2 regions of the Paenibacillus ihbetae genome follow, and region 2 is predicted to be linked to the other one. Evidence: riboswitches for the same ligand, from Rfam matches in the RefSeq annotation. Region 2 holds a riboswitch; the other holds the start of a gene.
What was found. A riboswitch is a leader RNA that binds a small molecule or an ion and turns the genes downstream of it on or off. The one in region 2 is predicted to bind FMN.
Positions count from the first base shown of each region.

Region 1 (6,915 bases), 880 kb from region 2:
GCTCCAGGCCATTGCTGCCGAGAAGAACCGGAAGGTGAACATTCTCCTTCGGTTAACGCCGGGCGTTGAGGCGCATACCCATGAATATATCTCGACAGGCCAAACCGATTCCAAATTCGGATTCGATATCGGAAACGGCTCGGCTTTTGAAGCGGTGAAGCTGGCAGCCGCCCAGAACAATCTTCAATTGATCGGCATCCATTCCCATATCGGCTCGCAGATTTTCGAAGTCGAAGGCTTCCAGATGGCCGTTTCGCGCGTTGCCGAATTTGCGGCGAAGGTCAAGGCGGATCTTGGCGTCACCTTCAAGGTCGTCAATCTTGGCGGCGGCTTCGGAATTCGTTATGTCGACGGGGATACCCCGCTTCATGTATCCGACTACGTTAAAGCGATTACGGATGCGGTGAAAACCCATTTTGCCGGCATTGACAGCGAGCTGCCAGAGATTTGGGTAGAGCCTGGCCGCAGCATCGTGGGTGAGGCAGGCACCACGCTGTATACAGTAGGCACCAGCAAAGACATTCCGGGGGTACGGAAATACGTTGCCGTAGACGGCGGGATGACTGATAACCCGAGACCGGCCCTATACGAATCGAAATATGAAGCCATGCTGGCCAACCGTGCCAACGAGAAGCCGGAGGAGACGGTTTCGATTGCCGGCAAGTGCTGCGAGAGCGGCGACATGCTGATCTGGGACCTGGATCTGCCTAAGGTCAACACGGGAGACCTGCTGGCCGTATCCTGCACGGGCGCGTACAACTATTCCATGGCTAGCAACTACAACCGGATCCGCAGACCTGCCGTCGTTTTTGTTAAGGATGGCCAGAGCCGGCTTGTCGTTCGACGCGAGTCGCTTCAGGATATTATCAGCAATGACGTCGTTCCTGCGCGGATCGCTAAAGAAACCGTTACAAGCTAAAGTCGTTTCCATCGGCACAAATTGCACCTTACAGGGTGTGAATCAACAGCCGACGATTCCTGTGCAAAGCCCGCCATGCCGGTACGATCGGTTTGGCCGGGCTTTTTTAAGGACTGCCGGGTCTTCACGGGACGATGGATGGACGCTGCAAGATGCAGGTTCATTTTGCGTCCCAAGTTATTTCATAGTAAACTAGAAGTTGCATGTTTTATGAAATGCGTATCTTAGGGAATGTACATCGAAAGGAGATATTCGATATGGCAAAAAAAGCGAGAATTACATTGGAAAACGGTAAAGAGGTACTGCTCGATCTGTTTGAAAAGGATGCACCGAACACGGTTGCAAATTTTGAGAAGCTCGCGAATTCCGGCTTCTATAACGGTCTAGTATTCCACCGTGTCATTCCGGGCTTCGTTGCTCAAGGCGGCTGCCCGAACGGAACAGGTACAGGCGGACCGGGCTACACGATCGATTGCGAGATCAACCCGAACAAGCATGAGCGTGGAAGCTTGGCTATGGCGCATGCCGGACGCAATACGGGCGGAAGCCAGTTCTATGTATGCTATGAGCCGCAGCCTCACCTGGACGGACAGCATACCGTATTCGGCAAGGTGGTTGAAGGCATGGAGCACATCGATGCTTTTAAAGGCCGTGACAAAATGGAAAAGGTCGAAGTATTCGAAGCGTAATATGTAAGTATTGGATGGACAGGCCTCCCTTGCGGAGGCCTGTTTTTTATGCGGTCGGGTAAAGCCATAGGCGAAGCTTGTAGCCGTCGATAGTCGGCGGTTTAACTGGGCTAAACCCGTGTAATGGCTGGTTATTCCAAAATTATGTCGAGGCTCGTTGAAACAACGCCCGTAATTCATCCGGAACAGGCCGGCTCTTGCGGGAGTGAATATCGATCGTCACGATCGTTACAGCGGCATCGGCGCAAAGCTCGCCGTCAGCGTTATGGATCTGCTGCAGGAGCACCAGGCTGCTGCTTCCAAGCTTGTGGGACTCGGTTGTGATGGTCAGCCGCTCTCCCTGTCTGCATTCCTTCCTGTAATTAATATTAATGTTGACCGTGACGGTCTGCACACCCAGTTCTTTCAGCACATCGTAGTGCAGATTTCCCGCCTCGTACCATTCTTCTCTTCCCCATTCCAGGTACTCCAGGTATTTGGCGTTATTGACATGACCGTTCACATCGATTTCCGTCGGTCTTACGATGATGTTAAGCGACGTTTTCATTTGCTTGATCTCCTTTACCACGATACAAATACGTACTTGGTTTTTCTTCAGCATTATTGGGTTCTCCTTGAGCGCAGCAATTTCCTTCCGGGACAGGAACAGGGATAAAAAAATGCAGCGGAAAAGTTACTGACTAAATAAAAGTGAGTTATTTATCTTGCATTTTCGTCTTTGGAGTGTTAAGATTCATCGTAAGTAACAGCTAATTTCATATGAATCCTTCGGGGCAGGGTGAAATTCCCTACCGGCGGTGATGATCGCAGCTCCGGCTGCGTCTTAGTCCGTGACCCGGATACGTATCGTATGCGGTGGACCTGGTGAAATTCCGGGACCGACAGTATAGTCTGGATGGGAGAAGGAACGAAAGTGGACTTGAGAGCACTTACCATAGGTATCTCTTGTCTTAGCTTTCTGATGTCATGCGTTATGTGGAGTTTTTCACATATGACGATGTTCGGAGCGGGTGTGTATAGGTTAATGCCGCTTCTTTGGTCGTTGTATGAGAATCTCGGAACGAACGGTTATTTATGATGTCGTAAAGTGAACTGGTTTATTACGCCCTGTTTTGGATGAATGCTAATCCGAAAACAGGGCTTTTTTATTCTGGAAAGGGGCATGGGGGTCATGGAGATCATCAACGATGAATTTTATATGTCGCTTGCACTGGATATGGCGGAACGGGCTCAAGGGCAGACCGGCATAAACCCGGTCGTAGGCTGCGTCGTCGTGAAGGACGGAGCCCTTGCGGGCGTCGGGACCCATCTGGAGCGGGGAATGCCGCATGCTGAGGTCCATGCATTGAATATGGCCGGAAGCAAGGCTGCGGGAAGCACCGTATACGTGACCCTTGAGCCCTGCAGCCATTACGGGGCAACTCCCCCATGCAGCGAAAGACTCATAGCGGAAGGCGTTAAGCGTGTCGTCGTCGCCTGCCAGGATCCCAATCCGCTGGTTGCCGGCCGTGGGCTGCAGATGCTGCGGGCTGCGGGCATTGAAGTAACGACCGGCGTCCTCGAAGAGCGTGCGATCCGGTTGAATGAAGCCTTCAACAAGTTCATTACGACCGGACTGCCTTTTATCACCTTAAAAACAGCCAGTACGCTGGACGGGAAAATCGCCTCAAAGACCGGTGACAGCAAATGGATATCCAATGAGGAGTCCCGTGAGCTGGTGCACTCCCTCCGGCATCGTCACCAGGGGATCATGGTAGGAGTGGCCACCGTGATTGCGGACGACCCAGCGCTGACGACGAGACTCCGCGTAGACGGTCTCCAGCCTGTACGAATTATCGTGGACTCGCAGCTTCGCATCCCTTTGGATAGTCGGGTAGCGCGTGATGGCGCCGCCAAAACAGTGGTGCTGACGACGGAGCTGGCCGACAACGCGAAACGGAGCGCGCTGGAAGGACAGGGAGTGCAAATTCTGGTCTGTGGCCCTGGCCCTAGAGTCGACCTGAAGGCTGCGCTTATGGAGCTTGGTCGCATGGGCATCGCCTCCATTCTTGTTGAAGGAGGAGGCACCTTAAGCGGAAGCTTGCTGGAAAACAAACTGGTGGATCGCATTATCCAATTCATTGCCCCGAAGATTATTGGAGGGTACGATGCACCGGGAAACTATATGTTCAGCGGGTTTGAGTTGATGAGCGAAGCGATTGAGCTGACAGGACTTGAGACCCAAAGACTTGGCGACAATATTTATGTGACCGGCCAGCCGGTATGGAAGTCGTAAACGATTGAATGAAAGGAGGGACAGGATATGTTTACAGGGCTGATTGAAGAGATCGGCGAGATGAGACGAATCGGCCGCCAAGGTGAAGCGATGGTGCTCAGCATTTCGGCAAGGAAGATCCTGGATGATCTAAAGCTTGGTGACAGTGTCGCCGTCAATGGTGTTTGCTTGACTGCGACAACGATCGACAAAGACAGCTTTACCGTGGATGTCATGCCGGAAACGTATCGAAACACGAACCTGAAGCAGCTTCAACCGGGCAGCAAAGTCAATCTGGAACGGGCCATGGCAGCCGGCGGACGATTCGGCGGTCATATTGTACAGGGCCATGTGGACGGGGTCGGCGTGATTCGAAGCGTGAGATCCGACCAGAATGCGGTCGTCTATGAAATTGCCCCGTCGGACGACGATGTGTTCAAATATATCCTTCCGAAAGGGTCCGTAACGCTGGATGGAATCAGTCTGACCGTCGTTCGAACGACGGAGCATTCCTTTACCGTCTCCATCATTCCCCACACGCTTGCCGAAACGGTACTGGCTTATAAGGGACCGGGAGACACGATTAACATCGAGTGCGACATTTTGGGCAAATACGTAGAGCATCTGCTGAATTACGGCAGCGACGGAAACAGCTCAAGAAGGAGCAAAGCGGGGATCAGCCGGGATTATTTAGCCGAGCACGGCTTTGCTTGATTCGAGCATCCGACGGACCCGAACCGGATTTACGAGAAGGAGGAGTAGGAATGGAAGAACGATTTTCTTTTCATCCCATAGAAGAGGCATTGCAGGATTTAAAGGAAGGGAAGATCGTTATCGTCGTTGACGATGAGGACCGCGAGAATGAAGGGGATTTTATCGCTCTGGCCGACAAGGCAACCCCCGAGGTGATCAATTTCATGATTACGGAAGGGCGTGGGCTGGTGTGTCTCCCGATGACGCAGTCGCGGGCTCAGGAGCTGGATCTGAAACCGATGGTAAGCCAAAATACGGACTATCACGGAACGGCCTTCACCGTCTCCATTGACCATAAAGATACGACAACCGGCATTTCGGCCTATGAGCGCTCCGTAACGGTTCGCGGCATTATGGATCCGGATGCGACCGCAGCGGATTTCCGCAGGCCGGGCCATATGTTTCCGTTGATTGCCAAAGAAGGGGGCGTCCTTCGCCGGGCAGGTCACACGGAGGCGGCTGTCGATCTCGCGAAACTATGCGGCTCTTATCCTGCCGGTGTCATCTGCGAAGTCATCAAGGAAGACGGAACCATGGCGCGCTTGCCGGATCTGATCGAAATATCGAAGAAACACGGGATGAAGCTGATCAGCATCAAGGATCTGATTCATTACCGCAATGAGAAGGAGAAGCTGGTGCACCGGGAAGTGGCGGTGCGGATGCCGACGGATTACGGGGTATTCCAGGCCGTGGCTTACACGAACGACGTCGACAACAAAGAGCATGTGGCTTTGGTCAAAGGAGAGATCAACGGCGATGAGCCGGTGCTGGTTCGGGTCCATTCCGAATGCTTGACCGGCGATGTTTTCCACTCCCACCGCTGCGACTGCGGCCCGCAGTTCGAGGCAGCGCTGCGGCAGATTGAGGAGGCCGGCAACGGCGTACTGCTGTACATGCGCCAAGAGGGCCGGGGCATCGGCTTGATCAACAAGCTGAAGGCTTATAAGCTGCAGGAGGAGGGCCTCGATACGGTCGATGCCAACCTGAAGCTGGGCTTCCCGGCGGATTTGAGAGATTACGGCATCGGCGCGCAAATTTTGAAGGATCTCGGCATCCGGAAGATCCGATTGCTTACCAACAACCCGCGGAAGATCAAGGGCCTTGAGGGATATGGGCTTGAGGTTGTGGAGCGGGTGCCGATCCAAATGCCGGAGAACGAGGACAATACCGGGTACCTGCATACCAAGCAGGCTAAGCTAGGGCATATGCTGAAGTTCGACGATTTGGAGCAGAACGAGAGCGCCAATTCTTAAAGGGAAATGCCCCAGCGGAGCGGCGGAATGCAGCAGAAGAACCGAAGCGTTCGCCCTTTGCCGCCGGATTCCTACCTTGTAAATGAGTCGTTCAGGGAATCCGGTGGCAACAGCGATCGGAAGCTGCATCCGAGGCGCGGCGGACAGGGAAATAGCATCGAAGCAGGCGACCTGCATCCGGTGCGCAGCGGACAATTCAAAATGCGCCCACCAATTTAGGGTGGGCACGAATCCCCAACTCCGCAAGCGTAATGGTCCATGATGCATTCGCAAACGCCGACTAGCTCGAAGAGTCAGCCCGCATTTGCTACCAGAATGGACCTAGCGGAGCGGCGGAATGCAGCAGAAGAAGCGAAGCGTTCGCCTTTGCCGCCGGATTCCTACCTTGTATATGAGTCGTTCAGGGAATCCGGTGACAACAGCGATCGGAAGCTGCATCCGACGCGCAGCGGACAGAAATCGATAGGCATCAACGAGCGCTCATCGAGCGCAAAAGTGCAGCATGCATCAACAATAACAATACTCCCATTTGAAAGGATGTCCATAACCATGGCAAACATTTTTGAAGGCAACTTAGTATCGGAAGGCTTGAAATACGGAATCGTGGTCGGACGGTTTAATGAATTTATTACCAGCAAGCTGCTGAGCGGCGCGCTCGACGCGTTGAAGCGCCACGGCGTGCAGGATGATGAAGTGGATGTAGCTTGGGTGCCGGGCGCATTCGAAATTCCGCTGATCGCCCAAAAAATGGCGGAAAGCGGCAAATACGATGCGATCATCACCTTGGGCACCGTCATCCGCGGATCGACAACCCACTACGATTACGTCTGCAATGAAGTCGCGAAGGGCGTGTCGGCCATCAACCTGAAGACCGGCGTGCCAACCATCTTCGGCGTCGTGACGACGGAGAACATCGAGCAGGCGGTCGAGCGCGCCGGAACGAAGGCTGGCAACAAAGGCTGGGATTCCGCGATGGCGGCGATCGAAATGGCAAACTTGACGAAAAGCTTAAAATAGTGCTTATTTAATGTAGTGCTCTTTTTCATC
Region 1 is NZ_CP016809.1:942,166-949,080, reverse strand. Features, by position in the region: gene lysA (diaminopimelate decarboxylase) at 1-919, shown strand, start outside; gene BBD41_RS04400 (peptidylprolyl isomerase) at 1,177-1,608, shown strand; gene BBD41_RS04395 (acyl-CoA thioesterase) at 1,751-2,155, opposite strand; FMN riboswitch at 2,369-2,519, shown strand; gene ribD (bifunctional diaminohydroxyphosphoribosylaminopyrimidine deaminase/5-amino-6-(5-phosphoribosylamino)uracil reductase RibD) at 2,780-3,883, shown strand; gene ribE (riboflavin synthase) at 3,911-4,576, shown strand; gene BBD41_RS04380 (bifunctional 3,4-dihydroxy-2-butanone-4-phosphate synthase/GTP cyclohydrolase II) at 4,627-5,868, shown strand; gene BBD41_RS04375 (hypothetical protein) at 5,896-6,087, shown strand; gene ribH (6,7-dimethyl-8-ribityllumazine synthase) at 6,418-6,885, shown strand.
Region 1: linked by a shared signal. The riboswitch ahead of ribD (bifunctional diaminohydroxyphosphoribosylaminopyrimidine deaminase/5-amino-6-(5-phosphoribosylamino)uracil reductase RibD) and the one ahead of BBD41_RS08385 (DMT family transporter) in region 2 are both predicted to bind FMN.

Region 2 (6,915 bases):
TCAACGAAGCGCGGTCGGGCCGGTTTCGCCGGTTCATTCAAACGGTAACTTATGCACCTCATTTCTTGTCAACGGTCGTGGTCGTCGGCATGATCATGATGTTCCTGTCTCCGGTCAGCGGTCTTGTCAACTTCATTATCACCTCCTTTGGCGGGGAACCGATAGCCTTTATGACGGAGCCGTCCTGGTTTAAGAGCATCTATGTGTGGTCCGGCGTTTGGCAGAGCATGGGGTGGAGCTCCATCATTTATTTGGCGGCGCTCGCGGGCATCGACCCGCAGCTGCATGAGGCCGCCAAGGTGGACGGTGCAGGCTGGTTCCGGCGTATCTGGCATATCAATCTGCCGGGGATCGCCCCGACGATGATCATTCTGCTGATTCTGAACATCGGATCGATTCTGGGCGTCGGCTTCGAGAAGGTCTTCTTGATGCAAAATTCGCTCAACATGGAAGCCTCGGACGTCATTGCCACGAACGTATACCGAAGCGGGATCCTGGGCGCCCAGTACAGTTACTCGGCGGCAGTCGGATTATTCAACTCCGTCGTCAACTTTATCATGCTGATTACCGTCAACCGGATCGCCCGCAGAGTCAGCGAGACCAGCCTATGGTAAGGAGGAAGCAGCTATGCCCCAAAGCCGGAGCGAACGCATTGCCGGAATCTGTATTTACATTATATTATCATTAATTTCGCTTATTGTATTGTATCCGTTATATTTTGTGCTTATCGCTTCGATCAGCGCGCCGGAGACGGTGATGCGCGGAGAAGTATGGCTGTGGCCCAAGGAATTGTCGTTTGTCGGATATGAGCGGCTGTTCGCCAACAAGGAGATCATTCAAGGATTTCTGAACACCGTGCTCTATACGGTAACGGGGACGGCGCTGAACCTCGTGATGACGATCGCGGCGGCGTATCCGTTGTCGAGGGCGGACTTTAAGGGACGCAACGGGTTCATGCTCATCATCGTTTTCACCATGTTCTTCAGCGGCGGCATGATTCCGAGCTACCTGCTGGTTAAAGAGCTTGGCATGCTCGATACGATCTGGGCTATGATTATTCCGTCCGCGGTGTCGGTATGGAACATCATCATTATGCGCACGTTCTTCCAAAACTCCATTCCGAAGGAGATGCAGGAAGCGGCATTCATCGACGGCTGCTCGAACATGCGGGTGCTGTTTCGCATCGTGCTTCCGCTCTCCGGCCCGATCCTGGCCGTTATGGTGCTGTTCTATGCGGTCGGCCACTGGAATTCCTACTTCACGGCCCTGATCTATCTGTCCGACCGGTCGAATTATCCGCTGCAGCTGTTCCTGCGGGAAATTCTCGTCCAAGGGCAGATGCAGGAAATGGTCGACATCAGCGACGATTCGCTGGCCCGAAGCTTGATGGATGCGGAAGCAATCAAATACGCGGCGGTCATTGTGACCAATCTGCCGATGCTGCTCTTGTATCCGTTCTTGCAGAAGTATTTTGTCAAGGGAGTCATGATTGGAGCCATTAAAGGCTGACATATTCAAATGATGAGACTATAGGAGGCAGTGACAATTATGGTGAAAAAATGGGTTTCGCTCACATTGACAGCGGTGCTGGCAGCGGGGCTGCTGGCTGGCTGCGGGAGCAAAAGCGGGGATGGCGCAACGAAGGAGGGGGAGACGGCCAAGTCCAATTTCAACGAGACCGGCATGCCGATCGTAAATGAACCGCTCAACCTGACCTTCTTCACGGGCAAATCGCCGACAAACGGAAGCAAGTTCGAGGATACGCTCGTATGGAAGACGTATAAGGACATGACCAATATGAACATCACGTTCAACCTTGTCCCGTTCGAGACGCTGACGGAGAAGCGGAATCTGGCGCTTGCCGGCGGGGATTATCCGGACGTGTTCTACTCCGCCCGGGTAGGATCGGCTGAGCTGACGCGCTACGGCGAGCAAGGCGTCTTCATTCCGCTGAATGACCTGATCGATAAATATGCGCCGAACTTCAAGAAGCTGATGGAGCAGTACCCGGATATCCGCAAGGGCTTGACGATGCCGGACGGCAACATTTATTCCCTGCCCTCCTTCTACGATCCGGAGCTGCTCTCGATGCTGATCGGAACGCCGCTGTGGATCAATCAGGAATGGCTGGATAAGCTCGGGATGGAGGAGCCGAAGACTACCGAGGAGTTCTACGCCTATCTGAAGGCGGTTAAGGAAACCGACCTCAACGGTAACGGCAAGCATGACGAGATTCCATACTCTGCAACGGGCATCACCGGTCTCGTCGACCATTTGAAGGGCTCCTGGGGACTCGGAACGAGCGGGCTTGGCCATAAGTTCGTCGATGTCGATCCGGAAACAGGCAAGCTGCGGTTTACGAAGGCGGAGCCGAAATACAAGGAAATGCTGGAGTTCATGAACAAGCTGTATAAGGAAGGGCTGCTGGATAAAGAGATCTTCACGATTGAGGGCGGCGCATTGAACGCGAAAGGGCAGGAAGGCTTGCTCGGAGCTACCGTCGTGCCGAATCCGGAAACTGTCATGGGACGCAAGGAATATATCGGTCTCGGCGCGCTCAAAGGACCTCACGGCGATCAGCTGTACTCCCACGTGAAGGTGCCGATGGTCCACGTAGGGGCATTTGCGATCACGGACAAGAACCCGAATCCGGAGGCGACGATTCGCTGGATGGATTACTTCTATGGCGATGAGGGAGCGCAGTTCTACTTCATGGGTAAAGAAGGCGAGACCTACACGAAGAACGCCGACGGTCAGCTTGAATATGTAAAGGAAATTACCGAAAATCCAGACGGCTTGACACAGGACCAGGCGCTGGCGAAGTACTTTACATGGCTTGGCGGCAGCTATCCGGGCCTGGTACGGGAGAGCTGGTTCAAGGGCTCCGAGACGCTTCCGAGCGCGATGGCGGCAGCCGAGAAGGCGGAGCCTTATGCAGTGAAGGAAATTCTGTATAACTTCAACTTTACGCTGGAAGAGACGGATATCATGTCCTCGATCGGCAAGGATATTCAGGATTATGTTACCGAGATGGAGGCGAAGTTCGTCAATGGCTCCGCATCCTTCGACCAGTGGGACGAGTATGTGAACACGCTGAACAAGATGGGCCTGGAGGAATACATGCGAGTGTATCAGGCGGCATACGACCGCTATCAGGCGGAGTAACAAGCAGTTGGTTTAGGTTATAAGCTATTCTATTGTGCAAGCATGAGCAGCCCGCTCAAGGGAATATCCCTTATGAGCGGGCTGTTCTGTTATCCCTGTAAAGAGACGCCGCGCCGTGATTTTTGCTGGTGATTTTCTCCATATGGAATGGTAATATTTATGAAAAGATGTTGACCCGCAAGTCGTTGCGCGCAGCACATGTCATCATTGGCGGGAGTTATGATGATGGTTTAAGAGGGGGCTGTTTAGCGATGGAGCGGAAGGTATCCATGAAGAAGATTCCAAGAGGGGTAGCGGAATGGATATTCAGGCCGAGGCGCAGGTACGGACGCTTTCCAAGGATCGAGCGGATGGTGGAATTGCTGTTCACAGCGATACTCATTTTTTGGGCTTTTACAGTGATTCGCTGGTTTATCCTGATCACGGTCGCGACGATGAGACATTTCGGCGTGTTTGATTAGGGGGTCATCGGGAAAGAGCTGTCCATTAATAAAGGATGGAGTTGGAATATGGTAAAAAAATATTGTGGTAACTATTCCACACTTGCTGTATAATTGTTAGCGAACAAAAATAAATCTGTTTAATTTGAAAGAAAAATGTGTTTTCATGAAAACATTCATGGTATAATTTCCATACCATACAACTTCACTAGGATTACCTTGGTTTAATCTCGTTGCAGTATTATCAAAAAATAAAACATGAATATGGATCTTCGGGGTAAGGTGAAATTCCTGACCGGCGGTGATGCTTCGATTCGAAGCTTAGCCCGCGACTCGCGATAACATGGCCTTCGAGGCATGTAATCGCGACTGACTTGGTGCAATTCCAAGGCCGACGGTATAGTCCGGATGGGAGAAGATCAAAGCTTGGTTTGCTATGGATTTTTTGTCGAAAAAAATCTCGCGATAGCAGGCTTATTTGATCAGCCCCCGTTTACGCCGACCTGCTCGGCAAGCGGGGGCTTTCTGCTGGTAAGACCTCCGTATTCAGGATGAGGAGAGAGCTAGAGATGGATAACGTAAATACCGGTGTCAAGGTCAAGCCTTACGAATCCGGCGTGCAAGCAAGGGGCCGAATGCGGGGAGGATTTTGGCTTGTCGTATTGGGAGCGGCCCTGTGGGGCGTGGACCCCTTGTTCAGAGTCATTCTTCTGAAAAACCTGACGTCGGCGCAGATTGTTTTGCTCGAGCACATCACTATTTCCTTGATTGCCATCCCGGTCTTGTGGAGAAACCGCGTTGAATTGCGAGGCATCGGCTGGCGCCATGTCGGAGCGCTGCTGTTTATTTCCTGGGGCGGCTCCGCATTAGCCACCATCCTGTTCACAATGAGCCTGTCAAACGGCAACCTGAACGCCGTCCTGCTGCTGCAGAAGCTTCAGCCGCTGTTTGCGATCATGCTCGCCAGCCTGCTTCTGAAGGAGAAGCTGCCCCGCCACTTCGGCATTTTGCTTATTATTGCCCTGGCGGGCACCTATCTGCTTACCTTTGGCATGACGCTGCCTATTGGTCACTGGAATGAGTTCGTGCAGATCGGAAGCCTCTTATCGTTGGGCGCAGCCGCATTATGGGGCGGCTCGACGGTGATGGGACGGCTGATGGTCGGCAAGCTGAAGTATGAGACGGTGACCTCGCTGCGCTTCGTGCTGGCGCTGCCACTGCTGGCCTTCATGACGTGGAACGAAGGAGCCGCATGGAATATGCCGGCATTCGGTACCGGCGCTTTTGCAGCGGTATCCTTGAATCTGATCGGCCAGGCGCTGCTGCCGGGACTCTTGAGCCTGCTGGTGTATTATAAAGGGCTGACTACTACGAAGGCCTCCGTCGCAACGCTGGCCGAGCTGAGCTTCCCGATGGTCGGCGTGCTCATTAACTGGATCGTATTCCAGGAGGTTGTGACAAGCGCCCAGCTGCTGGGCTTCCTGCTGATCTGGGTCGTTCTGTTCGTCATATCGAGACAGTCGGAATCGTCGGAGCGGACGCTATCGTAATGAATGACTTCATATTGAATAATTCATAGTCTAAAGCTTCACCGCGTGAAACTTCCATGCCGCATGATTTCATAACCGTCGTTAACAGCCTTTTTCCCTTGGTAACGGAGCTATCTTCGCTTCTAGCCTGCGGGGAGAAGGCTTTTTTCATACATCCGGCCAAAAAACTGTTGAAATCGGAGCAAGTCTCGATTACAGTGGTAACCAACTGCCATACTAGTATGAAAAGGTGGAAGGTATGCCAATGACTATAAAGGTCCAAGATGTCATGAATAGATTGATGGGGCAGGCCGGATCGCCGGCTGCTTCGGTCGATGGAATCGTGGCAGGGGATGGCGACGCGGCCGTGCGCGGAATTGCCGTTGCTTTCATCGCTTCCCATGATGTAATCGTACGGGCGGCGGAACTGGGCGCGAATCTGTTAATTACGCATGAGGGCGTCTTTTACAGCCATCATGAAGCTGGGCCGGGTCCGTTGGGGGACAGCCTGGTCGTGCAAGGCAAGCTGGAGCGCATTCACTCCGTAGGGATGAATATATACCGGCTGCATGATGCTCCGCATCGGACCGAGCCCGATGTGATAACCGATGGGCTGGTTAAAGCCTTAGACTGGAATGACCTGCTCGAGAAGCACTTGCCGACAGCGGCCGTTGTGGTTCTGCCGGAGGGGATGACCGTTCGAGGGATGGCGGATTATATCAAGGACCGGCTTCATGTGCCGTACGTGCGCGCTGCGGGGAGCCTGGACACGGTATGCAAACGGATCGGAATCGCAGTGGGCTATCGGGGAGGCGGGCAGCATGTCATTCCGCTTTTTGAACACGAAGGGCTCGATATGCTGATTGCAGGCGAAGGACCGGAGTGGGAGACGCCCGAATACGTCGCCGATGCGGCTGCGCAAGGACGGGACCAGACGCTGATGCTGCTCGGGCATGGGGCTAGCGAGGAGCCGGGCATGCGTCTGATTGCCGATCGGCTTCGGGATTATTTTCAGGAGATTCCCGTTCACTATCTGCCCGCACGTCCGTTGATTCATATCGTCTAGTCTTACGTCTTTTCGGGGGGATGTACCCTTTATCTGAAAAGTTATCGAGAGAGAGAATGTCAAGAAAGAGTATGGATAGAAAGAGGTAACCGTATGTCAACAGGGCCAAGGATCAAAGGATCGACCCGGGATTATTCGTATCATCTATTAAAAGACCGTATTATGCGCCTCGATCTGGAGCCGGGCACCAAAATATCGGAGAAGGAAATTGCCGACGAGCTGCAGGTCAGCCGAACGCCGGTCCGCGAAGCCTTCATGAAGCTTGCCGAGGAGGAGCTGCTGGATATCATTCCGCAGAGCGGGACGCTTGTGTCCAGAATCAACCTTGCGCATGTGGAGGAGGGCCGGTTTATCAGGGAGAAGATTGAGAAGGAGATCGTTGCGCTGGCTTGCGAGCATTTCCCGGAGGAGTATCGTTTTCGCTTGGAGACCAATCTTGCGCTGCAGGATGTGAGCGCGGACAACCGCAACCGGTATAAGCTGTTCGAGCTGGATGAAGAGTTCCACCAAATTTTGTTCGCAGGCACGGGGAAGGAGCGGACCTGGAAAATGCTCCAGCAGCTCAATATCCACTTCAATCGGCTGCGTCTGCTGCGGCTCTCGATGGACTCCAACTGGGAGACGATCATTGCCCAGCATAAGGAGATTTATCGGCTGATCGTGAGCGGGGAGACGGAGCAGGCCGTGAAGACTATGGAAGGCCATTTGCGCCTGG
Region 2 is NZ_CP016809.1:1,824,893-1,831,807, reverse strand. Features, by position in the region: gene BBD41_RS08405 (ABC transporter permease) at 1-614, shown strand, start outside; gene BBD41_RS08400 (carbohydrate ABC transporter permease) at 628-1,509, shown strand; gene BBD41_RS08395 (extracellular solute-binding protein) at 1,549-3,165, shown strand; gene BBD41_RS08390 (hypothetical protein) at 3,417-3,626, shown strand; FMN riboswitch at 3,870-4,029, shown strand; gene BBD41_RS08385 (DMT family transporter) at 4,175-5,155, shown strand; gene BBD41_RS08380 (Nif3-like dinuclear metal center hexameric protein) at 5,400-6,200, shown strand; gene BBD41_RS08375 (GntR family transcriptional regulator) at 6,294-6,915, shown strand, end outside.